3 regions of the Lachnospira sp. genome follow, and region 1 is predicted to be linked to each of the others. Evidence: predicted binding sites of a transcription regulator. Region 1 holds the regulator's gene; each other region holds the start of a gene.

Region 1 (11,399 bases):
TAAAGGTTCCGCAGGCTATTGAAGAAATTAGAACTGCACCAGTAGTTCATGACACAGTATGTGAAGTTAATGAAATGAGTATTACTGTTCAGAATATCCTTTCTTTAAACTAATTTTTAAAGAGAAAATTTTAGGAATTCTTTTAGAAAAAAATGGACATCTTTTTGCCTAAGAACTATTTGTTTATTTATATAGTTTTATAATAATTTGCTATTGCATTGGTATAATTGTCGTGTTACAATATTTTTAGATATTTCAGTAACAATTAAACCGTGCAGTAGCAATTTTGTATTCTGGGGTGAAATATGGGCGTAGATTCAATAACAGGGTTATATGATTTTAATGAGTTTTTAAACAGAGCGAAAGCTCATATATCAAAATATGCTAGCCAATACGCTATTATTATTAATGATGTCAGCAACTTTAAATACATCAATAAGTTTTACAGCAAGCAAACAGGTGATGTCTTCATTGATGATATGGCTAGATATTATTTAGTGGGAAATCCAAGAAGCGTTTGTGCTTGTAGAATAGATGCAGAACAATTTGCAACAGTTTTAGATTTAGGGGATATTCATATTGATAATGAATTAAAGCGAATTGTTTGGATGAATGAAGAATTTGAGAAGGTAATGAACAATAAGTTCCCAGATATTTATATTCATGTATATACAGGAATTTATTTCTTCTCAGATACTAATGTAGATTTAAGAGAAGCCTTTGATAAAGCTAAGATGGCAAAGGCAAGTATTAAGGGTAAGCTAGATATTCCTTATAAGGTTTATGACCCTAATGAATTTATTAATAAAGAAAATGAGATGGAGGCCTCTAATTTATTTAGAAAGGCACATCAAGAAGATAGAGTCGTTGCATTTTTACAGCCACAGTTTTCTTTTAAGGATAAGAAGGTAGTGGGTGCAGAATTACTTTCTCGAATCATTGATGAAGAGGGAGATATAGTGGAGCCAAGATATTATATTTCTACTCTTGAACAGACAGGTATTATAAGTACTCTTGATAAGTTAATGACAGAGAAAGCCTTTGCAATACTTAGAAGATGGGAAGATGAGGGCAGAGACCTTATGCCTATCTCAGTAAATGTAGCAAGACAAGAATATGTTAAACCTGACTTTGTAAAGCGAATGAAGGACTTACAGAGAATGTTTAATGTAGCACCAAAATATATTGAGTTTGAGATTTTAGAATCTAGCTTTTTGGAAAATAGTGACTTGATTTTAAAGACTACAAATGAATTAAGAGATTTTGGTTTCCAGGTCAGCGTAGATGATTTTGGCTCTGGTTATTCTTCTTTAAATCAGATTGCTACAATTCCAGCAGATACAATTAAGCTTGATAAGAAGTTTGCTAGCAAGTCCCTAAAGACAGAGAAGGGCAAGGTAGTTGTAAAGTCTCTTATTAGAATGCTTAAGGATATCGACTATAAGATTGTATTTGAGGGTATTGAAACTGAGGTGCAATATGAACTTGCAAGAGATTATGAATGTGATTTAATTCAAGGATATATTATAGACAAACCTATTCCAGTTAGTAAGTTTGAGGAACGCTATAATAAACAACATAGACAAAGAGATTAGATATAATTTTCCTTTTTAATATATTCCTTTCTTATAAGAGAAGGACTATGCGATTGCATAGTCCTTCTTTTATTTGTATTTGCATGTTAATTTGTAGGCTTTGTTTTACATAGACTTCATAAGGCTTTTCTTTTTATAGTAGATCACACAGATTATAAGTAGAGCCCCTATAAAAAGTATTAAAGAAACAACAAGGTAAATGTTAAGACTAGCCCTTAAATATCTAGCAAGCATTTTACTAAAATACACAGGCCTTACATTTAATTGCTGATATTTTTTTGAAATTAAAAGACCTAGTGGCAGGATGCTTGTCATAATAGTTGCAGCTAGTAGTGAGTAAGAAACAAATCTTAAACTCCTATGTAACCATTTATTAGATCTTAGAATTACAAGTAGGCAGGCAATGGATAAAAGTGCTAGGGCAGGTAGCCCATAAACAATTAACTGCCTAAATATGGCCTTAAGAGAGTTGTAATAATAAAGAAAAGACACTGAAAGGTTTTTTGAATAAATCAGACATATATGATCTATTAAATTATTAATGCCTTCCCTATCAATATTCTCCTCAGGAATGTTATTAGACTGAATATAAGCTTCTATATTACTTGTTAGAGTATCTCTTACATAGTCTGTGTTAATGTTATAGCTATCACCATTTAAAACTGCAAGGAGGTAATTCTTTCCCTGATTGTAGGTATTTTTAATAGTGAATACATTTTCTAAAACAGATTCATCTAAATTAGAAGGGTAGAGATAATCAAGGGCTTCTGTGTAACAGTACTTATTAACCGATTCATAATAAGTAGACTTATTCATGGCATCAATTACCAAGGCCTTATTAAAAAGGCCAAAGTAGGTGCCAATTAAATAGCCCATAACCGTAAGAAGAATAGACAGTATAAAAGAAGCTATTCCTGGAACTATATATTCTTTTATTTTCTTTTTCCTAGTTGCCTCCATAAAATCTCCCCTTTAGTGCTTAACTTAAGCCTCTTTCAAATCCCCAATTAATAAATAATATCTGCGCCAGAAATCTTGTTGGCATAGATAAATAATCTGTTGACCTTATGACCAATTAGATTAAAAGGATAACAGGTGTAAAGGATTAGCTGCTCTTCATCTTTGGATAAATCAAAAGCCGAACCATCTGTCATATGATGGACCTCCACGGCGCTAACCTGATATTCATAAAGGCCATAGTTTGTACTTATGCTAATTATGTCCCCCTCAGTAATATACTGTAATGGCAGACAGTAGGTGGTGTTGTGCCCACAAGCAAGGATAGGCTTTCCAAAACCCGGCATGCTACTACCTAGGTATTGTCCAATGCCTTTGCGTAAAATGTTGGCATCATCACCAAGATAGAGTGGAGCAGAAAGGCCTATGCGCTCACAGCTTATATAACCATATTGTGTTGAGTTTGCAGGCACTGTAACATCCGCTAGTGGAATTTCTTCTATATTATCGGCTTCAAGTACAGCCTCTGCTTCACTTGCAACATTTTCATCATAAATAACAGAACTAATCTCTGTAGCATTATTATTGGGGCTTGTGACAACGCTTCCTATAGTAAAGATAGTTCTTAGAACTGGAAAGCTAATTAAAATGATTAAGCCCACACCAAGTAAACTAAAAAATAATGGCATAGTTACATATGCCATTATTATCTTAAATGATTTTGATTTCATATTTATTGCCTTTCAGTTGGGTCTTTTTTAAAGGTAAAGTAAGAACAAACAGCAAGGACAATAACTAAAACAAATATGACTGAATATGTAATAGTAAGATCTATACCGGTTTGTTTAATAACTCCTGACTGACTTGTGCTTCCTGAAGAAGAGGAGCTAGAGCCTGTAGTTGTGTAGTTGTTAGTAGTGTTACCTGAGTTGTCGCTTGAGTTGTTGTAATTATTTGTGGTGTAATAATTATTAACATTAGTAGTTGCTAGTGTGCCATCTGAATAATCAGCAACTGCAACTGTGTTTCCACTGCTATCTGTAATAACGATAATATCGCTTGTGGAATCTACTGAAACGCTAAGGCCTAAAACACTACAAGCAGCAGTTAAATCATCAAGTAATGCAGATTTTTGTGCGCTTGTTAGTTCTGAAACCTTTGTGGCACTGCCAGCTACCGAAACCGCGTTATTGATATAATTAATTACGGTAGTTGCATCACTTGAACTTACATCCACATCATCTCTTAGAAAATAATTTGTTACCTGAGTTGTATAACCTGCAGAAATGCTATTATTTGCAAGGGCACTAATAATGGCCTGTTCATCTGCTGTTAAGCTTGCTGCCTTTACGCTTATTATTAAACTTAAGCTAAATATGGCAGTGGCCAAAATAGCTCCTAATTTCTTTAGAAACATAGTATATCCTCCTTAAGATATTTGGTTGTTAATTCACGAATTATTTAACTTAATAATATCATATTATTAGAAAATGTCAATAATTTAAGTATCATTAAAGCCCCACAGTGAGCAATTTTCTTAATATTTAGTTTATAAATTGTTTATGGAAAAAAACGGTAGAAATGTTGACATTAAGTTTCTAGAGTGATATTTTAATTATGACGATATTAGCACTCCAATTAAATGAGTGCTAACAAGTAGAATAGACTAGTAGAAAGGGGTGTGGCCATGGATTTAGATGAACGTAAGGTAAAGATACTTAAGGCTATTATTAAGAATTATCTTGAGACTGGTGAGCCAGTTGGTTCAAGAACAATTTCTAAGCTTGAAGGTGTTAATTTAAGTTCAGCAACAATTCGTAATGAAATGGCTGACCTTGAAGAATTAGGCTATATAGTTCAGCCTCATACATCAGCTGGTAGAATTCCTTCAGATAAGGGATACAGATTCTATGTTGATGACATGATGAAGCAGAGAGAATCAAGCGTTTCAAAGAGAGAAGCAAAAGTTTCTATTAAAGAAGCAGAGCTTGATAGCATGAAGGAGAGCCTAGACGAACAGGTTGATAAAGTGGAAGAACTTTTACAGAATGTTGCTAAGGTATTAGCAAATCAAACTAATTACGCAACAATGGTTTCAACACCAAAGTTTAAGGGTAATAAGTTAAAGTTCATTCAGCTATCAAGTCTTGAGTCTAACAAGATTTTAGCAGTCTTAGTAATGGAAGGTAACCTAATTAGAAATAAGGTTATTAAGATAAGCGAAGATATCTCACAAGAGAATCTATTAAAGCTTAACATTTTACTAAATACTAGCTTAACAGGCTTAACCTTAGAAGAGATGAATCTTAGTATTATCTCTAAGATGGAATCTCAAGCAGGTGAACATTATAACCTGATTAAAGAAGTGCTTGCAGCAATCGTAGAGACAATTAGTAAAGCAGATAGTCTTAAGATTTACACTTCTGGTGCGACTAACATTTTCAAATATCCAGAGTTAAGCGATTCAGAGAAGGCAAGCGAGCTAATATATGCCCTTGAAGAGAAGAATGATTTATCAAGTTTAGTACTTGATTCGGTAGAGGTTGTCGGAGATGAGAATCATGAAGATACAGGAATTCAGGTATATATTGGTGATGAAACCCCAGTACAATCTATGAAGGATTGCAGCGTTGTTACAGCAACCTACGAACTTTCAGATGGTTTAAAGGGTACCATAGGAATTATTGGTCCAAAGCGAATGGATTATGAGAAGGTGGTTGAGAATCTTCAGAACATAAGAAGTCAGCTGGACAATGTATTTAAAAAGACGTGATGAAAGGTTGGTTAATAAATGTCTAAGAAGGAAACAAAGTCTAAGACAGAAGAGATTAAGAAGGAAGAGAAGGTTAGCACTAAAGAAGCTAAGGTAGAAGAGGCTAAGACAGAAGAAGTTAAGACAGAAGAAGCCAATACTTCAGAAGCTAAAGCTGAGGAAACTAAGGCGGAAGAAGCTGATACTTCAGAGGCTAAGGAAGAGAAAAAGGATCCTAAGGATTTAAAGATTGCAGAACTATCAGATAGAGTACAGCGTCAGATGGCAGAATTTGATAACTTTAGAAAACGTACTGAGAAAGAGAAGTCAGCAATGTTTGAAATGGGAGCTTCAGATATTATTAAGAAGATTCTTCCAGTTATAGATAATTTTGAAAGAGGTTTTAAGTCAGTTTCTGATGAGGAACTTGAAACACCATTCGCTAAGGGAATGGACATGGTTTACAAGCAGTTTTTAAAGCTACTTGAAGATGCAGATGTTAAGCCAATTGAAGCTGTTGGTAATGAATTCAATCCTGATTTACACAACGCAGTAATGCATGTAGATGATGAATCAGTAGGTGAGAACATTATCGTAGAGGAGTTTGAAAAGGGCTATACATATAGAGATTCAGTAATTAGACACAGCATGGTTAAGGTGGCTAACTAAGAGTCTTAAGATATAAGTTTATAAGTAATATTTGAATATGAAATTTTTAGGCTAAGGCCGGAAAGGAATTATATCATGGGTAAAATTATTGGTATTGATTTAGGAACAACTAATTCATGTGTTGCAGTTATGGAAGGTGGTAAGCCAGTTGTTATCACAAACCAGGAAGGTGTTAGAACAACTCCATCTATCGTTGCATTCACAAAGACAGGTGAAAGATTAGTAGGTGATCCTGCTAAGCGTCAGGCAGTAACTAATGCTGACAAGACAATTTCATCTATTAAGAGACATATGGGTACAGACTATAAGGCTACAATTGATGATAAGAAGTATACACCACAGGAAATTTCAGCAATGATCTTACAGAAGTTAAAGGCAGATGCTGAAAACTACTTAGGTGAGAAGGTTACAGAAGCTGTTATTACAGTTCCTGCTTACTTCAACGATGCTCAGCGTCAGGCTACAAAGGATGCTGGTAAGATTGCTGGTCTTGATGTTAAGAGAATCATCAACGAACCAACAGCTGCTGCATTAGCTTACGGTCTTGATAACGAGAACGAGCAGAAGATCATGGTTTACGATTTAGGTGGTGGTACATTTGATGTATCTATTATCGAAATCGGTGATGGTGTTATTGAAGTACTTGCTACAGCTGGTAACAACAGACTTGGTGGTGATGATTTCGATAATGCAATTACACAGTATATGTTAAATGAATTTAAGGCTAAGGAAGGCGTTGATTTATCTTCTGATACAATGGCTCTTCAGAGATTAAAGGTTGCTGCTGAGCAGGCTAAGAAGGAATTATCTTCAGCTACAACAACTAACATCAACCTTCCATATATTACAGCTACAGCTGAAGGCCCTAAGCATTTCGATATGACTCTTACAAGAGCTAAGTTTGATGAATTAACACATGACTTAGTTGAGAAGACAGCAGAGCCAGTTAGAAACGCATTATCAGATGCTGGTTTAACAGCTTCTGATTTATCAAAGGTATTATTAGTTGGTGGTTCTACAAGAATCCCAGCTGTTCAGGATAAGGTAAAGCAGTTAACAGGACATGAACCAAACAAGTCACTTAACCCAGATGAGTGTGTAGCTATTGGTGCTTCTATTCAGGGTGGTAAGCTTGCTGGTGATGCAGGTGCTGGTGAAATCCTTCTTCTTGATGTAACTCCACTTTCACTTTCTATCGAAACAATGGGTGGTATTGCTACAAGACTTATCGAGAGAAATACAACTATTCCTACAAAGAAGAGCCAGGTATTCTCTACAGCTGCTGATAATCAGACAGCCGTTGATATTAACGTAGTACAGGGTGAAAGACAGTTCGCTAGAGATAACAAGTCTCTTGGCCAGTTCCGTCTTGATGGTATCCCTCCAGCAAAGAGAGGTGTTCCACAGATCGAAGTTACATTCGATATCGATGCTAATGGTATTGTAAATGTATCTGCTAAGGACTTAGGTACTGGTAAGGAACAGCACATCACAATAACAGCTGGTTCTAACATGTCTGATGAAGATATCGATAAGGCTGTTAAGGAAGCTGCTGAATTCGAAGCTCAGGATAAGAAGAGAAAGGAAGCTATCGATACAAGAAACGAAGCTGACTCAATCGTATTCCAGACACAGAAGGCTATTGATGAAGCAGGTGACAAGGTTGATGCTAATGAGAAGGCTACAGTTCAGGCTGACTTAGATGCATTAAAGAAGCTTGTTGAAGAATCAGATCCAGAGAACATGACAGATGCTCAGGTTGATGAAATTAAGGCTGCTAAGGAAAAGTTAATGACAAGTGCTCAGAACCTTTTCGCTAAGCTTTATGAATCACAGCAGGCAGCTGCAGGTGCAGGTGCAGGAGCTCAGGGCTTCGCAGGTGATGCTAATGCTAACGCAGGTGCTTCTTCAAGCTATGGTGACGACGTTGTTGATGGAGATTACAAGGAAGTCTAGGAAAATTAATCTAGGAACTGCATAGCAGTTGTTACACTAGATAGCATAAATTATTTTGGGAGTCGATTTATCGGCTCCCTTAAGTGCTAAATAACATGTGCACAATAAACGAGTATAGATTATAAGTTTGAGGAAATTTTAAATGGCAGATAAACGAGATTATTATGAAGTCCTTGGCGTTTCTAGAGACGCTAGTGAGGCAGAATTAAAAAAAGCATATAGACAGCTTGCTAAGAAATATCATCCAGATATGCATCCAGGTGATGCCGAAGCAGAAGCTAAATTTAAAGAAGCCTCAGAGGCTTACGGCGTATTATCTGATGCTGACAAGAGAAGACAATATGATCAGTTTGGTCATGCTGCCTTTGAAAATGGCGGCGCTGGTGCAGCAGGCGGATTTGACTTCGACTTTAGCGACTTCGGTGACATTTTCGGAGATATCTTTGGCGGCATGTTTGGCGGCGGCGGTGGAAGCAGACGTAACAGCAATGGTCCACGTCGTGGCGCAGATGTAAGAATTGGAACAAGAATTACATTTGCAGAAGCAGTTAAAGGAACTAAGAAGCAGATTGAAGTTAATATTAAAGAGACATGTAGCTCATGTAACGGAACTGGTGCTAAGAAGGGTACAAGTCCTGAGACATGTAAGAAGTGTAACGGCCGTGGTCAGGTAACATACCAGCAGCAGTCACTCTTTGGTATGGTTCAGTCAGTAAGACCTTGTCCAGATTGTGGTGGAACAGGTAAGATTATTAAGGAAAAGTGTCCAGACTGTAAGGGTACTGGTTACATTAACACTAAGAAGACTATCGAAGTTACAATTCCAGCAGGTATTGATGACGGACAGGCTATTAGAATTTCTGGAAAGGGCGAGCCAGGCGTTAACGGCGGTCCAAGAGGAGATTTATTAGTTGTTGTTTCAGTATCTAAGGATCCTAACTTCATTAGAGATGGCTACGATGTTTTATCAGAAGTTAAGATTAGCTATCCTACAGCTGTTCTTGGTGGTGAAATCAAGGTTAAGACAGTTGATGGTGAAGTTCTATATGAGGTTAAGCCAGGAACTGCATCAGGTACTAGAGTTAGACTTCGTGGTAAGGGTATGCCAACTCTTCGTAATGAAAATGTACGTGGTGACGCATACATCGACCTAGTAGTTAATATCCCTACTCATTTAACTAAGGAGCAAAAAGATGCCCTTCTTGAATATGACAAGGCATTAACTGGCGAAGAACGTCCAACAAAGAAGAAAGGCTTATTTAAGTAAGCTTTATAATTTATATATGAAATCTATTAATCTCTCTAGCTAAATTTAGCTAGAGAGATTTTTTATGTGTATTTTATTTGTATAGTAAGAGAAAAAATTATATAATAATTTTAGATGAAAAATAATTGTTTGAACGCAGTGTAAGCAATCCCCCGCTTCAAAAGCGTAAGCTTTAAGCGGGGGTATAAGGCTTACTAGTGTCAGAAGGGGTTAAAGCCCCTTCTGACAGGTGGCACAAAGTGCCACTGCGTTCATGAGGAAGTAGCGAAGCGGATTCCGAATGTCCGCTTTACTTTTGTGAGGACTTAAACTTAAATAAAATATTAGGGGGTTACTAACTATGTGGGCTTATGAAAGCGTATTTTATCAGATTTTCCCCATAGGAATGCTTGGTGCACCAAGGGAAAATGATGATGTAGAAGCAGATTTTAAGGTAACTAATAGATTAGCAAAGATCGATGAGGATTGGCTTGATCATTTTGAGAAACTAGGGATCAATGCTATTTATTTTTCACCAATTTTTGAATCCGATTCACATGGCTATAATACAAGGGATTATCGCCTTATAGACAGAAGACTAGGTACTAATAAGGATTTTACCGACTTAGTTAAAAGACTTCATGATAGAGGAATTAAGGTGGTTATAGACGGGGTCTTTAATCATGTAGGCAGAGGTTTCTTTGCCTTCCGTGATGTCATAAAAAATAGGGAAAAATCTAAATACAAGGATTGGTTTAACATAAACTTTGGAGGAAATTCAGAGTTTAACGATGGTTTGTGGTATGAAGGCTGGGAAGGTTGTTATGACTTGGTAAAGCTAAATCTTTCAAATGAAGAGGTTGTAAACTATCTCCTAGAATCTGTAAAGATATGGGTGGAGGATTTTGATATTGATGGAATTAGACTTGATGTAGCTTATTTACTTGATAGGAATTTTTTAAAGAGACTTAGAAGTTACACAGATGGTTTAAAGGCTGATTTCTTCTTGTTAGGAGAGATTTTAGGTGGAGACTATAAAACTATAATGGCAGATGATATGTGCCACTCTGCAACTAATTACGAATGTTATAAGGGTATTCATTCAAGTTTAAACAGCATGAATCTCTTTGAAATCATGCATTCCCTAAAAAGGCAGTTTGGTCCGGAGGATTGGACACTTTATAAGGGAAGACATTTGCTAAGCTTTATAGACAATCACGATGTTACAAGGGCGGCCTCAATTATTCAAAGACCAGAGCATTTAAAGCTTATGTTTGCCTTTATCTTTACAATGCCTGGCATTCCTTGCATCTACTATGGAAGCGAGTGGGGCGCTAAGGGAGAGAAAAACTACGGGGATTACGAATTAAGAGCGGCCTTTGATAAGCCAGAATTTAATGAGCTTACAGAATATATAGCAGAACTTGCTAAGTTTAAAACTAAGAACAAAGCCCTAAACTACGGGGATTTCACCGATTTAATGATTACAAATAGGCAGTGTGCCTTTAAGAGAAGCTATGAAGGGGAGAGCGTTTTCATTTTCATAAATGCAGATGAAAATCCATACGAGTTTAACGTGGCGGGTGAGCACTTTACCCTAGAGCCCTTTGGCCTAAGGATACTTATATAATTTACTTAAAAGAAAAAGTAGAAATTGATTGGGGGGATTTATGTGAAGGAGAATAAGGATAAGAATAACAATAAGAAAAGTAATAAGAAATTTTTATATCTACGAACTGCCACAATATCTATTGGGCTTGTGTCATTACTAGCCCTAATTTTAACTATTGGAGCCTTTGCTATTGAAGAGTCTAATACTAGTAAGCATTTAAAGGCTGGGGTTGTGGAAAATGTAGAGCTTGAGACGGAGCAGGCTGTACCTCGCCTATTTTCACTAAAGGGGGAGGCTAGCCTAAACATTTCCCTAGGAGAAACATATATAGACCCAGGAGTTAAGGCATGGGACGAGTATTTAGGGGATATTTCTGAAAAAGTATTTATTAGCTCTAATGTAGACAGCAGCAAGCTGGGTAGCTATGAGGTAAGCTATAGCCTTGAAGATGTAGACGGAAACACTTTAGAGCTTATCCGCGTGGTAAATGTGGTGGATTTAGATGCTCCCGTAATTAGCCTTGCAGGAGATAGCATAGTTTATTTAAAACTTGGTGAGAGCTACACAGAACCTGGCTTTAGTGCAAGTGATAATTATGATGGTGATTTAACT
Region 2 (11,399 bases), on a different contig from region 1:
TTTGATTTGCAATTATCATTTTATTATTATTTCGTTTTTGACTTATGTCAGAATAAATTTTGAGAGGAAAAAATATGATATCACTTACAGTTACTAATACCAGCGACTTTATGAACAAGCTCTTAGTAAAGGAAACTTTTGATATGTTACTTTTATCTGAGGCGGATATTCAGACTGGTTCATTTTATAAAATTGATGGTAGAATCAACACAAGTTTCTACACAGCCGAGGAATTAGAAGCTCTTCCTGATAGCCAATATTCTAACTGGAAGATGCAAAGACCTCACGTCTTTAATCTTATAAAGGGCAAGAAAGTGCCAAGCGGCCTTAAAATCATTTTCGCCCTATCAAAAAAAGCAATTGCAAAACTCATTGAGAAAAATGATATCGACCTTGATATTGATAGCGTTGATGGACTTTTTATAAATGTGAATTACAAGGATGATGCTGTAACAATTATTACAGGTACTTCTCTTAAGACTTTCACTCTTGATAAGAGTTTAGAGAAAGCTTTTGATGCTTATATTAAGAACACTTTTGAAATGGCTGAAATTGCCTATACAGAAAATTAAAGAAAGATGCAAACATAAGGAATGAATAGACTATAGACTTTGTCTACTCATTCCTTATTAACTAATATCATATAGAAATTCTCATTCACTACAGACAACGACAATAACTTAGGGTGTAATACAATATTAGTTGTCAGGAACGACTGACATCGTTTGCATGATGTTTTCATGATCTTTCGTGAAGCTCTTCATATCACGCTTATAATTTTACTCTTTTTAAAGTTCCCCTTTCAACACAGTTGAGTACCAAAAAGCTACATCTAAGTACATTGAGCACAATTTAAACCAATTAGAGTAAAAAAAATAAAGCCTAGAAATCTAGACTTTATTTTTTCGTTTAATGTTTGTGAATTCGAGGGTACGATCTGTCTAAAGACAATCTATATTATGTCCATATGAGAAAATGCATTTATTAATATACGGGACAATAGGGAGAACGCATTTCCTTATATGGGCATAACCTCCATGTTTGTTCTTTTATCCTTAATTAGATTTCGCCGAGTAACCAACGTCTAATTAAATCAAAAAATGCTGAACCGCTTACCATATTTAAAAACCTCCCACGATCTTTATGTTTACGATGATAATTTATCATCTAAGAATATTTTAATTTGTTAAGTTTTATTTTTCAACACAGTTGAGTACCAAAAAGCTACATTTGGATACACTTTTTTGAAAAAAGTTTTAACTATTATGATTAGGTATAATAATCTCAGTTGTGTAAATGTAACCGTCATCCGAAGTTATAAGAGAACCATCTAGCTTATCTAGTACATTCATTGCGTTCTTTAGGCCGTAACCATGGCCTTCCCCCTGTTTTGAAGTAATATATCTATTTCTAATTTTAACCGGTGGACTTATGCGCTTGTTCTTAATTGTAAGAATCTTGTTTACATTTGTCATAGACATTTCAATATAGACATCGCAGTCAAGCTTTGCCCTATCCTCTTGTCTCTCTTCACTAGTCATAGTCTCAAGCTTCTTGTTTGCTGCCTCGAAGGCATTAAGAACAAGATTATAGAAAATGGTACAAAGGTCGATATTTGATATACCCATGTCAGATGGCAAATGTCCCTCCCACCTTGCGTTTACCTTTGGACACTGTCTTATACACTCCGATAAAATAGATGACATAAGGCTGTTTCCGGTATTAATCTCAGGACTTAGCTCTGTAACATTTTCACACATAGCATCAATGTACCTAGCAAGCTCCTCATATTCCTTATTCTCGCTTAAATGTCGCATGCAAAAAAGATGCTTTCTAATGTCATGTCTAAAGGCCATAGTTTGGCTATCCTTCTCCTCCATGACCTTAAAATACTCGATCTGATTAGCAATTACCTTATTGGATAATTCGATTTCATACTCTAATCTGTCGTTTTTAACTAGGTTAAAGACAAGTAAAACTAAGGTAATTACTGCTAAACTTGTGGAAATTAAAAGCACCACTACTATTCTATCTAGGCTCATATTTAGGTTGAGAAAATATAGCGAGAAGACGCTAATATTTGCAATAATACTAAGACCTGCAAAGGAATAGACTAAAATGTACTTATCTAATTTATACTTGCTAAAATCAAACTTCTTCTTATAAACGATGAGGCTTATAACTAGAATCAAGAGAAATACTGGAATCTCTAAGATAAATTTAGTTGCATCATAATTGTAGATTGAAATTTTACTCTCTGGTATAAATAAATAATTTAGTATAGAAACTAGGCTATCAAGCATGGTTACTAGAACCGTTGCAAATATAAGCTTAGTTAGGTCTTTCTTATTGTAGAGATTAAAGCCTATAACCAGCACCGGCAGTACTATCTCAATAAAGTCCTGTAAGCTATCGTTTAAGAAAAACTCACTTAAGATACCCACCACTAAAACTAATATGATTGATGGGTAAAGTTTGTATTTCATTTTTAATTTAAAAATACAAGTAACTAATAAATAAACGTCTAAATATATTACTAACAAAATTAAAGCTCCTAAAAAATGATTATTCATGTCTTCTCCCTATAAATTGTCATCCTCACAAACATTAGATAGTCACTTTGTTGCTTAAGCTATAGACATTCATACTGTCTATAAAATGACCCCAATAACTAGAACTTACCTCAACCTCTTTATAATGCACGTTATCAAGCTTTACGCTTCCGCCTCTATAGCCCTTGCTATAGCCAACTACATGTTCTAGATTAATTACGTAACTTTTTGTAATTCTTACAAAGCAGTTAAGCTTTTCTTCTTCTACAAATCTTTCCCAATCGGAAATGTTTCTTGTGCTCTCCACCTCAGAATCTCTAGTTACTACAATGCTCTTTCTGTGTCCCGCTTCAAAAAGAACAATGTCGTTTATTTTCAAAACTAGCTTCTCTAATTTTGAGACAGGTACTTCTATCAATCTATTCTTGGTTATTTTCTTATGCGCAGCAGATATCATTTCATTGAATCTGTCTTTATTAATTGGCTTTCTAAGAAATCTAAAAGGTAACACTTTAAAAGTGTCATCAATAATTCCATCTTCACCTGTTAAAAAAACAATTAGTCCCGTAAAATTATTCTTTCTTAAAATCTCTGCAAGCTGCAGGCCATTAATCTCTGGCATTAAATGATCTAGAATTATTAAATCGTAAAAATTATAACCTTTGTTTTTCAGAGTCACCAACAGATCAATACTTGAACTATATCCGTCATACTCTATGCTGTCGTCAATATCTTGAATGCGCCATCTTACGTCGTCTATCACTATGCTGTCATCATCACATATGGCTATTCTCATAATTTACCTCCATTATTTAGTTAAGAAAAATAAAAACTAGAAGTTAAAATTTTGGTATATTATAGCATGAACGGAAACTAATATCTAGTAAATACAACTTATACATTTATCTTATAAGTTTATAAAAATTTTATTAGCACTCGGCTAATTTGAGTGCTAATTTTTATTGACTTTCAGTCATTTTAAGTTTAAAGTATATTTTGTTGGGCGAAAGCCTAGATTCTAATACTATTACAATCAAAGGAGTGGATAAAATGGCTAAAGAACACGGTAGTTTATCAATTAACAGTCAAAATATTTTTCCTATTATAAAAAAGTGGATGTACTCAGACCACGATATTTTCTATAGAGAATTAATCTCTAATGCATGTGATGCAATTACTAAATTAAAGAAGTTATCACTTATTGGCGAATACGAAGAGCCAGATGACATTGAATATAAGGTTAAAGTAGAAATTAGCTCTAAAGATAAGACTATCAAGATTATTGATAATGGTCTTGGTATGACAAGTGAGGAAGTTAACGAATATATCAACCAGATTGCTTTCTCAGGTGCTGAAGCCTTCCTTGAACAGTACAAGGATAAGACTAATGACGATCAGATTATTGGTCACTTCGGTCTTGGTTTCTACTCAGCTTTCATGGTAGCAAACAAGGTTACTATCGATACTTTATCATATAAGAAGGATGCAACAGCTGTTCACTGGGAATGTGATGGCGGTACAGACTATGATATGTCTGATTCAGATAAGACAAGCGTTGGTACAGAGATTACTCTTTACTTAAACGATGATTCTTATGAATTCTGCAACGAATACAAGGCTAGAGAAGTTCTTGAGAAGTACTGCTCATTCATGCCTGTTGAAATCTTTATGGAAAATGTTGACGAAGAGCCAAAGACTGTCGACATCCCTGAAGAAGAATTACAGGAAAAGGACGTTGTAGTTAAGCGTTTTACAAAGGATGCAGTAACTGAAGAGGTTGAGGAAGATGGCGAAAAGAAGACTGTTGAAAAAGAACCAGCAAAGAAGATGGTTACAATCAACAAGCGTCCAGAAGCTCTAAACGACATTCATCCATTATGGACAAAGCATCCAAATGAATGTAAGAAGGAAGACTATATTGAGTTCTATCACAGAGTATTTAAGGATTACAAGGAACCACTCTTCTGGATTCACTTAAATATGGACTATCCATTTAACTTAAAGGGTATCTTATATTTCCCTAAGATTAACATGGAATATGAATCTGCTGAAGGAACAATTAAGTTATATAACAATCAGGTATTCGTAGCTGATAACATCAAGGAAGTTATTCCTGAATTCTTACTCCTACTAAAGGGTGTAATTGATTGTCCAGACCTTCCACTTAACGTATCTCGTTCTGCCCTTCAGAATGACGGTTTCGTTAAGAAGATTAGCGACTATATTACTAAGAAGGTTGCTGATAAGTTATCAGGTATGTGCAAGACTGATAGAGAAAACTACGAGAAATACTGGGATGACATTAATCCATTCATTAAATATGGTTGCTTAAAGGATGAGAAGTTCGCTGAGAAGATGAACGACTACATTATCTTTAAGAACTTAGATAACAAGTACTTAACACTTAAGGAAGCCCTTGAGGAGAATAAAGAAAAGCATGAGAATACAATCTTCTATGTAACTGATATGCAGGAACAGAGCCAGTATATCAACATGTTTAAGGCAGATAATATCGATGCATTAATTCTTGATAACAGAATTGATCAGCCATTTATCCAGAGCTTAGAGGGTAAAAACGAAGGCTTAAAGTTTAGCCGTGTTGATGCTGCTATTGATGATAGCTTTAAGGAAGAAGTTAACGAAGATGAATTAAAGGATATCTCTGAAAAGCTTACAGATACATTTAAGAAGGCCTTAAACAATGACAAGCTTAATGTAAATGTAACAAAGCTCAAGGATGAGAACATTTCCTCAATGATTACTCTATCTGAGCAGGATAGACGTATGCAGGATATGATGAAGATGTATGGCATGGCAGGCATGGACCCATCTATGTTTGGTGCTAACGGTCAGACCCTTGTACTTAACGCTAACAACAAGTTAGTTGATTACGTTGCAAAAAATCCTGAAGGAGAGAACACAAAGCTCTTCTGTGAACAGATTTATGACCTTGCTTTACTTGCTCATGCACCACTCTCAGCAGAGGCTATGACAGCATTTATTTCAAGAAGTAATAAAATTATGGAATTACTTGCCAAATAAAAAAATTTAACGTAAAATAAAGCTAGTAAATTCGTGAAAAATAAGGGTTTTCCTACTTTTATGCGAATGTACTAGCTTTTCTTTTTAGCTAGACATTTTACGAACTTATAATATTTACAATTAGGGGTATAAAGATGGCTGACAATCGCAAATACAGATATAATGAGGAGTTCAACGACGATTTTCTAACAGATATCGATGACAGCGTAGATGACGGTATCTATTTTGAAAATCCTGACGACTATGACGACGATTTAGATTACTCTACTTCAGCTAGTAAATCTAGTTCTAAGAAATCATCTAGTGATGATTCTTCTAAATCAAATGCTTCTTGTAAGAAAGGCACTAAGAAGCTTATTGTAAAGGAAATCCTAAGCTATATTAAGATTTTAGTTATTGCTGCTGTTATAGCACTTATCATTACTAAATTCGTTATTATTAACGCTCAGGTTCCAACAGGTTCCATGGAGAACACAATTAATGTTAATGATAGATTAATAGGCTTTAGACTCGCTTATATCTTCTCAGAGCCTAAGCGTGGCGACATTATCATTTTCAAATTCCCAGATGATGAAGAGCAAAACTTCGTTAAGCGTGTAATTGGTACACCAGGAGACGTGGTTACAATCTCTGAGGGCAAGGTTTATGTAAATGGTGAAGAATTAGTTGAGGACTATATAAAAGAGGCCATGGTTGACGATGGCACAAGCCAGACTTATATCGTTCCTGAAGATAGCTACTTCGTATTAGGGGATAATAGAAATAGCTCAAAAGATTCTAGATTCTGGGATACAACTTCTTATGTAACTAAGAACGAGATTTTAGCTAAAGTAATCTTTAAGTATTATGATGGTGAAAATTCAAAACCAACCTTTAGTCTATTTAGCAGAAGCTAGTCAAACACTGCTCTAGTTTAAGTTAGTCTTAATTTAATCAATAAGTAAAAAAAATCGCTTAGTAAATAACTAAGCGATTTTCTTATTATTATAATCTTTATTAAACTCTAAAATTATGCTCTTGAAAGATATTCACCAGTACGTGTATCAATCTTAATTGTATCACCCTGGTTAACGAATAATGGAACATTGATCTTAGCGCCTGTTTCAAGGATAGCTGGCTTTGTAGCACCTGTAGCTGTATCACCCTTAACACCTGGCTCAGATTCTGTAATTACAAGTTCAACTGTAATTGGTGGCTCGATAGAGAATACGTTACCGTTATGTGAACATAGCTTAACTAATTCATTCTCCTTAACGAACTTAAGTGAATCACCAACGTTATCAGCTGATAATGCGATCTGATCGTATGTCTCTGTATTCATGAAGTAGAATAAATCTCCATCAGCGTAAAGATACTGATATTCCTTCTTTTCGATGTGAGCTAAATCAAACTTTTCTGTTGGTCTGAAAGACTTTTCAACAACACCACCAGAAACGATGTTCTTTAACTTTGTTCTAACAAAAGCTGCGCCCTTACCTGGCTTTACATGCTGGAATTCAATAATCTGCCAAATGTTTCCATCCATCTGAATTGTAATACCATTTTTAAAATCACCTGCTGTAACCATGCTTGGTAAACCTCCTAAATAAATCAATTATGTTATCTGTTCTTAAATAATATATAAACTTATGATAACTCAAATCTTAAGAAAGATTATCCCCTCCTAAGATACGCAATAACCTTATTAATTTTATACTAATAAAGGCCATTTGGCAACTATTTTTTATTAACCATATCCATTAATGCCTCAAGTCCGTATAAATATCCCTTAAGTCCAAGGCCTACAATCTGTCCATCACAAACAGGAACTGTAACTGATGTATGTCTAAAGTCTTCCCTTTTATGAACATTTGAAATGTGAAGCTCAATCTTCTTAATATCAGCTACTGAAGCTAGGGCATCTCTAATGGCATAAGAATAGTGAGTAAAGGCACCTGGATTAATTAAAATTCCATCCACCTTCTCATAGTAAGCTTCCTGAATCTTATCAATTATTGCTCCCTCATGATTAGACTGGAAAACCTCTACTTCTATTCCTAACTCCTTAGCCTTAGACTCAATCATGGAAACTAAAGTCTCATAGTTGTCATTACCATAAATTCCTTTCTCTCTAATTCCAAGAAAATTAATATTTGGTCCATTAAGAACTAATAATTTCATCTTAACTACCACCTTTCATTTACTACACTTAATTTTAATTCTTATCTCTTTAAGATAATTTATGAATTAATTATATCCTTATACATATCTTCAAAATCTCTATTGGCTGTATCCACCTTTACAGTAGCCGCCTTTTTATAGATTTCTTCTCTCTTCTCCATAAGCTCATCGATTCTATCAGACAAGTTAACATCCTTTAAAAGCGGTCTGTTATTGCTTGATGAAAGTCTCTTAATAAGCTCACATTTAGGTGTCTCTAAATAAACGACCTTACCCATATTAGCAAGTAACTTCTGATTTTCAGGCTTTACAACAAGGCCTCCACCAACTGAAATTACGCAGTTAGTAAGCTTTGCCTGAAGTTCCTTAACCACGCTTGTTTCAAGCTCTCTAAAGTACTCCTCACCCTTAGTTTCAAAAATTTCGTTTATAGACATATTTTCCTTAGACTCAATATAGTCGTCGGTATCGATAAATTCCATGTCCTTGTGCTTTGCAATCCACTTGCCAAAGGTAGACTTACCGCTTCCCATAAAGCCTATTAAAATGATGTTTCCTGCCATATGGGCGCGCATCTTAGTATAAATCTTTTGGCACTCTGAAGCTGAAATCTTAGTGTCTGTCCATAATTCGTAAGCACAAACGCCCTGGTAGAGTAACATTTTCAAACCATTATAAGCTTTCTTGCCGGCCTTGTTACATAGCTTCATAAAGCGGGTTCTGTAAGGATTATAGATTATATCCACCCCTGCTGATAGCTTTTTGTAAAATGCATCATCGCTTATAATTACATCCTCTACGTTAGGATATAAGCCTACGCTAGTACACTGAATGCAAAGGCAGTCATTATCCTCAATTCGCTCATATTCATCAAGGCCTAAAACCTCAACAATATCTGAATTAAAATGTGCATTAACCGCTTCTTTAATAGAATTAGCCTTATCAAGACTTCTATTAATTACAAAAACTTTTTTAGCTTCCCTGCTGGCACATAAAAATGTAATTGCTCTTGCAGCTCCTCCTGCTCCAAGAATAATACATGTCTTATTCTTAATGGATAAGCCCTCATCCATTAATTCACGCTCTAGTCCAAGGATATCAGTATTGTAACCCTTAAAGCCCTTCTCATCCCTTACTAGAGTATTAACTGCCCCAATGGCCTTAGCTAATGGGTCAATTGCTACTAAACTCTCCATTACTCTTTGCTTGTGGGGAACTGTTACATTTAAGCCAACAATTCCAAGTGAGTAAGCCCCTTTAATGGCACTATCCACGTCTTCATCCTCAACTCTAAAGGTTGTATAAACCATATCGATATCCTTTAGCTTTGATAAATTGTTGTGGATTAGTGGGGAAATAGAGTGTTCAACCGGATTTCCAACAAGTCCGCAAAGCTTTGTTGTTCCCTTAATTTCTTTCATTTTCCTTCTTCCTTAAAAACCTTTTGTAAGACTTTAAAACAATCCACTCAAGTCTTCTTTTTAATACTATCTGAATCTCCTCATGCTTTGCAATAGGTTTTACTAATATTGAGAAAATTCCTGCTCTATTAGCGCCCCAAACATCAGTAAAAATCTGGTCTCCAACAAAAAATGTTTCATTAGATCTTGTATTCATAATGTTCATGGCCTTGTGATAGTTTCTAGGATTTGGCTTGCCTGCCTTACTAACGTACTTAGAATTAGCTGCATTAGCTAGAGGTCTTACTCTTTCCTCGCCGTTATTAGAGATAATGCAGGTTTCAAAACCTATCTCGTGTAATCTCTCAAATAAATTCTTGCATCTTTCATCTACCGGTGCATTATGTTCTACTAGGGTATTATCTATATCAAAGATAATGCCTCTATAACCACCGTTATAGAGGCCCTCATAATCAATATTATACGCAGAATCAATATACAAATCCGGATAAAATCTCTTTAACATAAAAACTCCTTATAACAATAGATTGCTCTATTTTAAAATTTTCTTGATTTCATCCATAAATGTGTTTACATCCTTAAATTCACGATATACGGAAGCAAATCTTACATAAGCGACTTCGTCTGCATCCTTTAATTTATCCATAACGATTTCGCCAATTGTATTAGTAGAAATTTCTTTCTCTCCCATATTAAATATCGTATTCTCAATTTCGTCAACCATAGAATTAATCTTTGAGATAGAAACTGGTCTCTTATGACATGATCTAACTATGCCTGCCACTATCTTCTCTCTATCATATGGTTCTCTGTTATTATCCTTTTTTATAACAATAAGCGGTAGGGTCTCTACTTTCTCATATGTTGTAAATCTCTTACCACAAACTTCACACTGACGACGTCGTCTAATTGAGCTATCGTCTGTTGGTCTAGAATCAATAACCTTAGTATTATCATTACCACAGAATGGACACTTCATGTTAAGCACCTCCGCATCTTTTATTTAAATCAATTATATGTAATTTTTTAAGCAACGTCAAGTTTATATTTACTTGTCAAGTATACATAATTACTAGATTTCGTAACATTTTCAATAACACTTTATTATATTAGTTTTGTTAAAAAATTAACCGAGTCCTATTGAAAAATAGCCCTCCTTGAATTAAAATTGAACTAGATTGTTTTAACGTGACAAAAAACTAAAGGGGTTTTTATATTCATGGAGACAATACTTTTTATTGGAGGAAAACTATGAGTAAAAAATACGTAGCATATGTGGGAACATACACACAGGAAAAAAGTAAGGGCATTCATATTTATGATTTAGATGTGCCAAAGGGACGTATTACTGAAAGAGATGAGATTGAAATCGACAATCCTTCTTATGTGACTACATCATATGATAAGCAGTTCCTTTACTCTATTTGTGATCAGGGTGTTACTTCCTTTAAAATATTAGAAGATGGTTCTTTAAAGAAGCTTAATACTGCTTCTATTAACGGTATGAGAGGCTGTAATATTGTTACAACTAAGGACAATAAGTTTATGGTTGTTGCAGGTTATCACGATGGTAAGATTACAGTTTTAAAGATCAAGGCAGATGGTTCAATTGGCGGCATTGCTGATGAAGTATTCCATAAAGGTATGGGAAGTATTGCTGAACGTAATTCAAGACCACATGTTAGTGGAGTTTGCTTCACACCTGATGAAGATTTACTTTGCGCTTGTGATTTAGGTATCGATCAGATTAAGCTTTACGAATTTGACCACAAGACTGGTAGAATTAAGCTCTATGATATTATTAGATCACAGCAGGAATCAGCTCCTCGTCAGCTTTTATTTAGTGCAGATGGTAAATTTGCTTATGTTGTTTGCGAGCTTAAGAACTACATCAACGTATACGAATATGACAAGAATTCAGATAAGAATAGATTTGAACTTATTCAGAACATTTTCACTGTAAGAAAGGACCACAAGTCTAATAGTGCAGCAGCTTATATTACCTTTACAAACTCAGGCAATAACTTACTTTGCTCTAATGCTGGTGATAACACTCTTACAGTTTATAAAGTAGATAAGAAGACAGGTAAGTTATCAGCTCTTAATTCCTTACCTGTAAGTGGCGAATATCCTAAGTTCTTAGGTGTATTCCCAGATGACAAGCATGTAATGTGTATGAATAACGAGAATAACACAATTACAATTTTTACTGTTGATTATGAGA
Region 3 (11,399 bases), on a different contig from region 1:
GTGGATCACAACGAGAAGACACAGGCAGTCTTTGGTATCGACAATGCACAGATTCAGGAAATCATCGATCACCACAGACTTGGTTCAATTGAAACCATCACACCTGTATTCTTTAGAAACCAGCCACTAGGTTGTACATGTACTATCGTCTATAAGATGTATAGGGAAAATAATATCGAGATATCAAAGACTATGGCTTTAGTCATGTGTTCTGCAATTCTTTCAGATACATTGATTTTCAAATCACCAACATGTACTTGGGAGGATGAGGCAGCAGCAAGAGACTTAGCAGTTATTGCTGGCATCGACCCAGAAAGCTATGGTAGAGAAATGTTTAGAGCAGGTAGCAACCTCTCTGAAAAGACTGAAGAAGAAATCTTTTATCAGGATTTTAAGAGATTCTCAGTTAATGATACTAACATTGGTGTTGGTCAGGTTAACGTTATGGGAATGGATGAGGTTAAGATTTTAGTAGAAAGAGAATTAAACTATATTCCTAACTCTATTAAGTCAACAGGCCTAGATATGACCTTCCTCCTTGTAACAGATATTATGTCTGAGGCTTCTTATGTTATCTGTCAGGGTAAGAATGCACTACAGATATTAAGGGGTGCATTTAACGTCGAGAATGATGACTACCCTGTATTATTAAAGGGAGTTGTTTCAAGAAAGAAACAGTTCTTGCCGGCTATAATTGACGAGATGCAGTCTTAGAAAGGCTATATGACGATAAAAAAATGCTGAATTTTTAGGGGCGAATCCCCTTAAGAATTCAGCATTTTTTTATGAGCCGCAAATAGTGCGATTAATTATTTTTTTCTTTTATAGTATATGTACTTCTTTTAATGGATATATCAAATGTTGTTTTCTTTCCATCTGGCGATTCTATTACAAATTCAGTTTTCCCGGCTTTTTTAAAATCAGCATGAAGTGCCCAATCTTCTAATCCTGCATCATATTCAACACTTAGATTTCCATATTTTTTATCTACTAAATATACATTATATGAGTCGTCAAATTGGTATTCATCTCCATTATACAATATAATCGTACTATATTTAGGAGGATTGATTATACATATAGCAAATATGGAAATAATCAATAATCCACTTATTACTACTCCAGTAATTTTTATTTTTTTATTATTAAATATAGCTAATGGATAGATTATTAATGAAGCCATACAAAAAATAGTAGTTAAAAGATGTCTTGGAAAAGAGAACATTGTATCAGACAAATAACCAGCACACATTTCTCCAGTTAATAATAACATAGGAATAAGAATTAATAATCCCCACCATTTATCTTTTTTCATGTAATATCCAATAAATCCCATAGGAATACAAGCTATTGTCCATAAGACCCAAAATCTATAATACGTATTAAATAAGTTGCTATGCTTAATTATATCTTGAACCAAATATACTAACGGTTGACTAATTAAAAAGAAGATAAAACACTTTAACGCAGAATCTTTAGGAGATTTACTATTCATAATAATAAATATTCCTAAAAAGATCCATACTTCAAAGCTAACAGTTAAATCACTAAATGAAGTATTTTTTGCTATTGGTAACATAGCCATAATAGCAGTATAAACACCTAAAATAATAGCCATTATAATCAACTTCGGCCAAGTTAAATTAATCCCACCAAATATCTTTTTCATAATATCCCCCTATCTATTTTGTTATATACACATTATCCTTTTTGAAATAATTTTATCATAAACGAAATTGTCCTACAATGGATTTAACTTTAATTTTTTGCACTTGTCATAGATAAGGTAAATGAAGATGGATGCGATACATGTCTCTTGATAAAATTTATTATTAATTTACTTTTTTTTAACCTAATACACGAGTATAATAAAAATGTATGCTTTACAATGTGAACAATGTTTTAAAGGTTAATAAGTCTGTTTCTAACGGATTGATATAGAAAGGAAGTAATAGATATGAAGAAGATTCAAGCAAATGATCCTTGTTGGTGCAAGAGCGGCAAGCCTTATTGCGAGTGTCATAGAGACTGGGACAGAAAGATTGATACTTTCAAAAGAAAGTTTCACAAGGTTCCACCAAGAAGCATAATTAAGAATGAAGAAACACTTCAGGGTATGAGAGAAAGCTCTAAGATTAATATTGCTTGTCTTGATTATGTTGCTGATAACATTAAGGCAGGAATGACAACAGAAGATATTGATAAGATGGTATATGAAACAACAACTAAGATGGGCGGTATTCCAGCTCCTCTTAATTATGAAGGTTTCCCAAAGAGTGTTTGTACATCTCTTAATAATCAAGTTTGCCATGGTATTCCATCTGATAAGATTGTAATTGAAGATGGCGATATTATAAATGTTGATTGTTCTACAATTCTTAATGGATATTATTCAGATTCGTCAAGAATGTTCTGTATTGGTGATGTTGCACCAGAACACAAGAAGTTAGTAGATGTAGCTAAGGAATGTGTTGAACTTGGATTAAAGCAGGTTAAGCCATGGGGCCATTTAGGTGATGTAGCTCAGGCTATTCAAGATCATGCTAAGGCAAATGGCTATTCAGTAGTTCGTGAAGTTGGCGGACACGGAATTGGTCTTGAATTCCATGAAACACCATTTGTAAGCTATGTAATTAAGAAGGGAACAGGAATGGTTATGGCTCCAGGTATGGTATTTACAATCGAGCCAATGATTAACGAAGGTCTTCCAGACATTTTTATTGATGATTCAAATGGTTGGACAATTTATACAGATGATGATTCTTATTCAGCACAGTGGGAGATTATGGTTCACGTAACAGAAGACGGTTACGAAGTAATGACATACTAATATTTTTGAAAATGTATCACAGTATAAAGGTCGAAAACTCAATATAATGTATCGATAAATTTTATACAAAAATTAGGGATGCCTCTTGTAAAAAAGAGACATCCCATTTTTATGGTTTTATTTCGTTTTATAGTTGTAGTCTAAATATATTTATGAATTAAAATGTTACTCATAATTAAAGTTAACAACATAGAATACGTAATCGCTACGCTCTACATCCTTATATGAATAACTAAGCTGCACACCGGCACGCTTTACAGCAGCTGCTAAATCGAAAGTATCAGTTGTTGTAAATTCGATGGATGTGGCACGCTTTCTAATATTAGAAACAATATAGTTATTTAAATCAGTTTGTGCTGTGATTTTCTTTAAATTCTCTGCATTGGCATAAGAATACTTAGTGCCAGTGACAGTGTTCTTTGGATAAGTATCAGTATCCCAAGTATGATCAAGGGCCATATCCTCAGCAGTAATATTAAAATAGTAATGCTGAATGTAATCAGAATTACTATTTACCGGATCATCCCAAGTAACATCCACCTGATACCATTCACCATCAAGTTCTACAACATTCCAAATATGGGCTTGGTCTCCAGCTACACCAGAAATTGTGTAGTTATTAATTCCAAGCATATCAAGTAATGTTTTAAAACATTCTGTATAACCACTACAAACAGCCTCACCATTAATTAAAGCCTGATAGGCATTAAAAGAGTTGTCGCCGTGGTCCACGTAAGTAATATTTTCAACGAGATAGTCGTGGATAGCCAATTCATTTTCATAATCTGAATTAGAACTAGATGTGACTTCTCCCAAAATTTCTAGGTATTTATTGTAAAGAGCAAGCTGCCTCTCGTTTAACTCAGAAGTATCCGAGTTTTTATAGGCATTAACGATAGCGTAGTTGTCCCATCTTGTAAATGTAACAACTAAATTATAACCGTTTTTCACTCTTCGATATTCGCAAGATAATTGCTCTAAGCCTGAAAGACTTGATAGCCAATCCTCAGCATTTATAAGACTTTCGTCACTAACAAATATTTCACAAGACTCCTCATTATTATCTAGTGCAGATTGAATGTAAGCAATAATTTCCCCAGTTGTGCTTGCACTATTCTCAAAAGCTATATAGCTAATGCTAGAAGTCTCAGTTTCGTTAGTGTTGCTAAGGAAAGGTAGCTTACAAGCTGTTAAGCAAAAAGCTAGACTAGCGCCACTAATTATGGCTAAGATTCTTTTATTTAATTTCATATAAACTCCATTTGCGGTTAAAACCAAAAAATATATAAAAAGCCCGTAGGCCAAAAATTCATAAACATATGTAGAAAAACTACTTCTTTATTTTAATATGAAATTATATAAAATAAAAGGTTAAATTTAAAAAACTTGCCAAGAGTTTCCAAAATAATATAATGGGTCATAGATATTAATTCTGAAAGGAAAATGTAACATGAGCGATTTTGTAATAAAACGACCTATAGATTTTGATTTAGAACAGACACTAGAGTGTGGCCAGTGCTTTCATTTTGAAAAGATTGCAGAGCAGGACTACGTGCTAACTGCCTATAATAGAGCGCTTCACATTGCGCAAAAAGACGACGAACTAATATTTTACAACACCGACAAGTCCGATTTTGACAATATTTGGAAAATGTATTTCGACCTAGACCGCGACTACGAAGCTATAAAAAAAGAACTTTTAAAGGCTGATCCAAAGCTTGCAGAGGCTATTGAGGTAAAGTGGGGTGTGCATTTGCTTAATCAGAGTTTCTTTGAGACCCTCATTAGCTTTATCATTTCGCAAAACAAGCAGATTCCTCATATTAAAAAGATTGTGGCCGACATCTCTGAAAAATATGGCGACTTATTATATGAAGATTCTAGTCGCAAACTCTACGCCTTCCCAAGTCCTAAGCAGCTTGAAAATGTAACAGTAGAGGATTTAAAAGAACTAAAAACCGGCTTTAGAGCCCCTTATATAAAGGATGCGATTGATAGAGTGCTAGCCCTAGAATTCTCTGGCACAGATGAAGCCAGCTTTAGAGCCTTCTTTGATAAGCTAAGCCCAGAAGAGACTATAGCAGAACTAACTAAAATCAAGGGTGTAGGCCTTAAAGTAGCTAGCTGCGTAAGTCTTTTTGCTTTAAATAAAAGAGAAGCTTTTCCTATTGATGTGTGGATTAAGCGAATCATGGAGGCCAAGTATTTTGAGGGCAAGGATACTAAGATTCCGGTTATCGAAAAATTTGCAAAAGAAAAATATAAAGACCTCGGTGGATACGCCCAACAATACCTCTTTTATTATGCTAGAAGCTTAAAAATAAACAAATTATAAAACTTGCATCTATTTATTGACAAAGCCCTAGACTAGTGGTAACTTTAACTATGTTGATATTAGCACTCGAAGTTAAGGAGTGCTAACAGTAAAGAAAAATGTTAACGTTAGAGGCGTTTAGGATTTTGATATTAAAAGGAGGATTTAATTATGAAGTTAGTACCATTAGGAGACAGAGTTGTTCTTAAGGCAATTATGGCAGAAGAGACTACAAAGTCAGGAATCGTATTACCAGGTCAGGCTAAAGAGAAGCCACAGCAGGCAGAGGTTGTTGCTGTTGGTCCTGGCGGATTAGTTGATGGCAAGGAAGTTACAATGCAGGTTAAGGTTGGCGACAAGGTTATTTACGCTAAGTATTCTGGAACAGAAGTTAAGTTAGACGACGAAGAATACACAATCGTAAAGCAGTCAGACATCTTAGCAGTTATTGAATAATATAAAGACTTTTTAGAAATTAATTATAATGATTTTGAATAAAAAAGACATGGTTTTGAAAGGAGATTAAAGACATGGCTAAGGAAATTAAGTATGGCATTGAAGCAAGAAAAGCATTAGAAGAAGGCGTTAACAAGCTTGCTAACACAGTTAGAGTAACAATTGGTCCTAAGGGACGTAACGTAGTTTTAGATAAATCTTACGGTGCACCACTTATCACAAACGATGGTGTTACAATCGCAAAGGAAATCGAACTTGAAGATTCTTTCGAGAACATGGGCGCTCAGTTAGTTAAGGAAGTTGCTTCTAAGACTAATGATGTTGCTGGTGATGGTACAACAACAGCTACAGTTTTAGCTCAGGCAATGATTAACGAAGGTATGAAGAACCTCGCAGCAGGTGCTAACCCAATCGTTTTAAGAAAGGGTATGAGAAAGGCTACAGATGCAGCAGTAGAAGCTATTGCTAAGATGAGCCAGAAGGTTACAAGTAAGGAACAGATCGCAAAGGTTGCTTCAATTTCAGCAGCTGATGAAGGCGTAGGTCAGATGGTAGCAGACGCTATGGAGAAGGTTTCAAACGATGGCGTTATTACTATTGAAGAATCAAAGACAATGCAGACAGAACTTGACCTTGTAGAAGGTATGCAGTTCGATAGAGGATACATTTCAGCATATATGTGCACAGATATGGATAAGATGGAAGCTAACTTAGATGATCCATACATCCTTATTACAGATAAGAAGATCTCTAACATCCAGGATATCTTACCAATCTTAGAGCAGATTGTTCAAAATGGATCTAGACTCCTTATTATTGCTGAAGATATTGAAGGTGAAGCTCTTACAACACTTATCGTTAATAAGTTAAGAGGAACATTCAACGTAGTAGCAGTTAAGGCTCCAGGTTACGGTGATAGACGTAAGGAAATGCTTAAGGATATCGCAATTCTTACAGGTGGTCAGGTAATCTCTGAAGAATTAGGTCTTGAACTTAAGGATACAACAATGGATATGCTTGGTCGTGCTAAGTCAGTTAAGGTTGCTAAGGAGAACACAGTAATCGTTGATGGCGAAGGCAACAAGGCAGATATCGAAGCAAGAGTTGCTCAGATTAGAGCTCAGTTAGAAGAGACAACATCTGAATTTGATAAAGAAAAGTTACAGGAAAGACTTGCTAAGCTTGCAGGTGGCGTAGCAGTAATCAGAGTAGGTGCTGCAACAGAAACTGAAATGAAGGAAGCTAAGCTTCGTATGGAAGATGCTCTTAACGCAACAAGAGCAGCAGTAGAAGAAGGTGTAGTATCAGGTGGTGGTTCAGCATACATCCATGCATCTAAGGAAGTAGCTAAGTTAGTAGATACTCTTTCAGGTGATGAGAAGATCGGTGCTCAGATCATCTTAAAGGCTCTTGAAGCACCATTATTCCACATCGCATACAACGCAGGACTTGAAGGCGCTGTAATCATTAATAAGGTAAGAGAATCAGAAGTAGGAACAGGATTTGATGCATACAACGAAGAATACGTAGATATGATTGAAGCAGGAATCCTTGATCCAACAAAGGTAGAACGTTCAGCATTACAGAATGCATGCTCAGTAGCATCAACACTCCTTACAACAGAGTCAGCAGTAGCTACTATTAAAGAAGCAGCACCAGCAATGCCAGCAGCTGCCCCAGGCATGGGTGGTATGATGTAATCTGACTTAAATCATTGATTTAAGTCTAGTATCGAATCTATGATTCGATACATCATAATTAAAGGTAAATCCACAGTGCTAGCAGAGGCTAGCACATAAAAACTTCGCGAAAGCGAACCATAAAAGCTCCTTTAGGAGCTCCCAAAAAAATCACTTAAAGTCCATGGAAGTTAACTCTTTCATGGACTTTTTTATTGCAAGAAACAGGGCAAATTTCGAAGAAATAGCCCGTCCTATTACATTATCCAGCCAAACAGCGAAGCGTATTTGGCACCTATCTCGTATTTCAGCTAAACAGCGAAGCGCATTTAGCGTCCGTTCGTACCTCTCTTCATCACACAGGCAAAGAGCGAAGCAATTTTGCCGTCCTTTCTCTCTCCTACACAGGCAAACAGCAACGCGCCTTTGCCGTCCTACTTCGCTCATCTCCCTCATCTTTCCGGTATCAATCCACAGCCAAACAACGAAGTGCATTTGGCGTCCCAACCACAGCCAACTCCCGGCAGTTCCCCTAACCTAGTGGGGTGTGGGGGAAAATCTTGGGCGGGGGAGTGAAAACCGGAATGGAATCGCTAGCACAAGTGTGAGGGGGACATGCTAGTCTGCCTCGGTACCTAGAATTCCCAGCGCCTGCGGTGCTAGGGAATTTTTTAGTACCCGCTAGGCAGCTAGATAGCGCAAGCGTGTCTCCCCTCAGACTTAGTGCTAGCGATGCAATGGCCGGTGACCCAAAACTCTCCGCCCCCGCCCTAGATTTTCCGTCCCCAATATGTTACAATTGCCCTAGTAAAAATAGGTCTGAGGGGACACTAAACTTAAGGAGTAATTTATGAACGCAGAACAGTTAATTAAAGTTAAAGCGCCCGCTATATCCTGGTTATATAGAATAGTTTTAATTATTGCATGTGTATTAGCAGCAACAACAGTACCTACAACAGGTGTTATGGGAATCATAATTCTTATAGCATTCTTGATTGTGACAGTACTTGTATTTGAGTATTACAACGCAGAGATCGAGTACTCATTTTATGAAGATGTTTTATCAGTGGATAGAATTATGGGTAAGACAACAAGAAGACATATGGGAAGCTATGCATTTTCAAGAGCAAAGCTTGTAGCCTATGCAGATTCAGAAGAAGCTATGAGATTACAGCACTCCAATGTACATACATATGACTATCTAGGACGTCTATCAGATAGAGAAGTAGTAGTATGTTATGTATATGATGATGCTACTAATGAAGAGGTTAGATTGTATATAGAACCAGATGAGAAGATCCTTGAAGCAATCAAAGAAACAGTTGCTGAATCAGCCTATAAGATTTCAGAAAAATAGTTTGACTTTTATAATTCATAGTGATATATTTCTAATAATACATAAACAGTACTGATCTTGTATCGGTGCTGTTTTATGTTGTTTTAGAGGCAATTTAACACTCTAAAGCAATAGAATATCATTATTGGTATTGATTTGATATAAGCGTTGACGCGATACTGGCGTCGTGTTATTAACAACGCTAGACAAAGTAAAGAAGTATAAGAAGCAAGAAAGCGAGGAAAAGATTAGAATGGGTAAGATTATTGGTGAAGGCATTACATTTGATGACGTATTATTAGTACCTCAGTATTCAGAAGTAACACCTAATTTGGTAGACACATCTACATACCTTACTAAGAATATTAAGCTTAATATTCCGCTTATGAGTGCAGGTATGGATACTGTAACAGAACACAGAATGGCAATTGCTATGGCAAGACAGGGTGGTATTGGTATCATCCACAAGAACATGTCTATTGAGCAGCAGGCTGAAGAGGTTGATAAGGTTAAGCGTTCAGAGAATGGTGTAATCACAGATCCATTCTTTTTACATCCAGATAATACATTACATGAGGCTAACGACCTTATGGCTAAGTTTAGAATTTCAGGTGTACCAATTGTTGATGACAATGGTAAGTTAGTTGGTATTATTACTAATAGAGACCTTAAATTCGAAGAGAATTTTGATAGACCAATTAAGGAATGTATGACAAGTGAAAACTTAGTTACAGCTCCAGTTGGTATTTCTCTTGAAGAAGCTAAGAAGATTTTAGCTCAGTCAAGAAAAGAAAAATTACCAATCGTAGATGATGAATTTAAGTTAAAGGGACTTATTACAATCAAGGATATTGAGAAGTCAATTAAGTACCCTAACTCAGCTCATGATTCACAGGGTAGACTCCTTGCAGGTGCTGCAGTTGGTATCACATCTAACGTTATGGATAGAGTAGAAGCCTTAGTTAAGGCTAATGTTGATGCAATCGTTATTGATTCAGCTCATGGTCATTCTAAGAACATCATTACAACACTTAAGGACATCAAGTCAGCATTCCCTGATCTTCAGGTTATTGCTGGTAACATCGCTACAGGCGCTGCTGCTAAGGCATTATGCGAAGCTGGTGTAGATGCTGTTAAGGTTGGTATTGGACCTGGTTCTATCTGTACAACAAGAGTTGTAGCAGGTATTGGTGTACCTCAGGTTTCAGCTATTATGGATTCATACGAAGTTGCTAAGCAGTATGGTATTCCAGTAATCGCTGATGGTGGTATTAAGTACTCAGGCGATATCGTTAAGGCTATCGGTGCTGGTGGATCAGTTTGTATGCTTGGTAGCTTACTTGCAGGTTGTGACGAAGCTCCAGGTTCTTTCGAACTCTTCCAGGGCAGAAAGTATAAGGTATATAGAGGAATGGGTTCTATCGCAGCTATGGAAAATGGTAGCAAGGATAGATACTTCCAGACTAATGCTAAGAAGTTAGTTCCAGAAGGTGTTGAAGGTAGAGTTGCTTATAAGGGAACTGTAGAAGATACAATCTTCCAGCTTATGGGTGGTCTTCGTTCAGGTATGGGTTACAATGGTGCTCCTAATATCCCACATCTTCAGGAGAATGCTCAGTTTATTAAGATGTCAGGTGCTGCTCTTCGTGAGTCACATCCACATGACATTCATATTACTAAGGAAGCTCCTAACTACGCAGTTGAGGATAAGTAATATTTAGTTAGTAATATTTGAATAAATCAGACATAATTAGATATATTTTTATAAAAATGAGACGCAGTTCCGCCATAGGAATTGCGTCTTTTTTAAATTCTTTTATTCTTTAAAAGACTTGTAAAATGTTAATGTCATGGTATAATATTATTAGTATAAATAACGTGGACAATAATATTTTTAACTCGAGGAGATTGTGTATGAACGACAAGATACTTGGTAAGTATATTGCAAAGAATCACTCTGGTTCGGTATTCACAGACAATGAGCTTCAAGTGATTAAACAAGGCAATATAGATGAAATGGTCACAACATTTTTTGATATGAATAATGACTATTATATTACCCAGTTACAATGTGCAATTAAGAGTTTAGCTACATTTATGGACACCCAGATTGTAATGGAAAGTATAGAGTACATTAAGCAGTATCAAGGGCAGTTTATGGGCTGTCAGATAATGGATGGCGATATTGACGTATTTTTAGGGATTGCAGGAGAAGACGATGAACTTGTAGAACTTGCGTCAGTATTTGCAGGAGAGGATTTTAGAGAACTTGATATGGATGCTTATGATGCCCTTTGTGAATTAATAAATGTTATGAATGGTGCATATGCAACCAAGTTAAGTGGCTCAGAGATAGAAGTTACACTGCATCCGCCAGTGTTCTACAAAGATACATGCGTAACATCAGAGACCGGTCTTTATGTAGCTGTTTTTGAAATGAATGGCAAGAGCTTTAAATTGCTAATGGCAGCTAATGACAAGATCAAATTAAATGCGTAGAATAGGAGGAAGCGGATATGGCTAAGATATTAATTGTTGATGATTCAAAAACATCTAGAAAATTCTTAAGAACCATGCTTGAAGAAGCTGGTCATGAAATTGTCTCAGAGGCTGTTAATGGACTTGAAGGCGTGGAAAAATATAAAGTCTATCAGCCAGATATAGTTACTATGGATATTACAATGCCAGTAATGGATGGTATTGATGCGGTTAAGGAAATTGTAGATATAGAACCTCAGGCTAAGGTAATTATGGTAACAGCAGCAGGACAAAAGAGTAATATGG

Evidence for each region. The regulator HrcA, encoded in region 1, represses chaperone genes, less so after heat shock. The targets are predictions, from matches to a motif close to TGTTAGCACTCNNNNNNNNNGAGTGCTAACA.
Region 2: the regulator HrcA is predicted to act here: its motif matches at 3,480-3,510, upstream of htpG (molecular chaperone HtpG).
Region 3: the regulator HrcA is predicted to act here: its motif matches at 5,223-5,253, upstream of groES (co-chaperone GroES).

The regions. Positions count from the first base shown of each region.
Region 1 is NZ_JAEEVD010000007.1:2,914-14,312, reverse strand. Features, by position in the region: gene thrC (threonine synthase) at 1-113, shown strand, start outside; gene QVA17_RS03410 (EAL domain-containing protein) at 306-1,595, shown strand; gene QVA17_RS03405 (hypothetical protein) at 1,701-2,555, opposite strand; gene QVA17_RS03400 (class D sortase) at 2,603-3,283, opposite strand; gene QVA17_RS03395 (hypothetical protein) at 3,286-3,969, opposite strand; gene hrcA (heat-inducible transcriptional repressor HrcA) at 4,240-5,325, shown strand; gene grpE (nucleotide exchange factor GrpE) at 5,344-5,973, shown strand; gene dnaK (molecular chaperone DnaK) at 6,049-7,929, shown strand; gene dnaJ (molecular chaperone DnaJ) at 8,072-9,196, shown strand; gene QVA17_RS03370 (alpha-amylase family glycosyl hydrolase) at 9,537-10,805, shown strand; gene QVA17_RS03365 (polysaccharide deacetylase family protein) at 10,848-11,399, shown strand, end outside.
Region 2 is NZ_JAEEVD010000043.1:8,517-19,915, reverse strand. Features, by position in the region: gene QVA17_RS09825 (DUF5721 family protein) at 75-572, shown strand; gene QVA17_RS09820 (sensor histidine kinase) at 1,257-2,573, opposite strand; gene QVA17_RS09815 (LytR/AlgR family response regulator transcription factor) at 2,608-3,348, opposite strand; gene htpG (molecular chaperone HtpG) at 3,603-5,594, shown strand; gene lepB (signal peptidase I) at 5,951-6,490, shown strand; gene efp (elongation factor P) at 6,604-7,161, opposite strand; gene aroQ (type II 3-dehydroquinate dehydratase) at 7,311-7,754, opposite strand; gene aroE (shikimate dehydrogenase) at 7,814-9,175, opposite strand; gene QVA17_RS09785 (YqeG family HAD IIIA-type phosphatase) at 9,162-9,680, opposite strand; gene nrdR (transcriptional regulator NrdR) at 9,708-10,154, opposite strand; gene QVA17_RS09775 (lactonase family protein) at 10,427-11,399, shown strand, end outside.
Region 3 is NZ_JAEEVD010000026.1:20,019-31,417, forward strand. Features, by position in the region: gene QVA17_RS07630 (putative manganese-dependent inorganic diphosphatase) at 1-714, shown strand, start outside; gene QVA17_RS07635 (hypothetical protein) at 806-1,669, opposite strand; gene map (type I methionyl aminopeptidase) at 1,958-2,830, shown strand; gene QVA17_RS07645 (transglutaminase domain-containing protein) at 2,996-4,081, opposite strand; gene QVA17_RS07650 (DNA-3-methyladenine glycosylase family protein) at 4,281-5,165, shown strand; gene groES (co-chaperone GroES) at 5,316-5,600, shown strand; gene groL (chaperonin GroEL) at 5,675-7,300, shown strand; gene QVA17_RS07665 (hypothetical protein) at 8,130-8,636, shown strand; gene guaB (IMP dehydrogenase) at 8,869-10,329, shown strand; gene QVA17_RS07675 (chemotaxis protein CheX) at 10,530-11,114, shown strand; gene QVA17_RS07680 (response regulator) at 11,132-11,399, shown strand, end outside.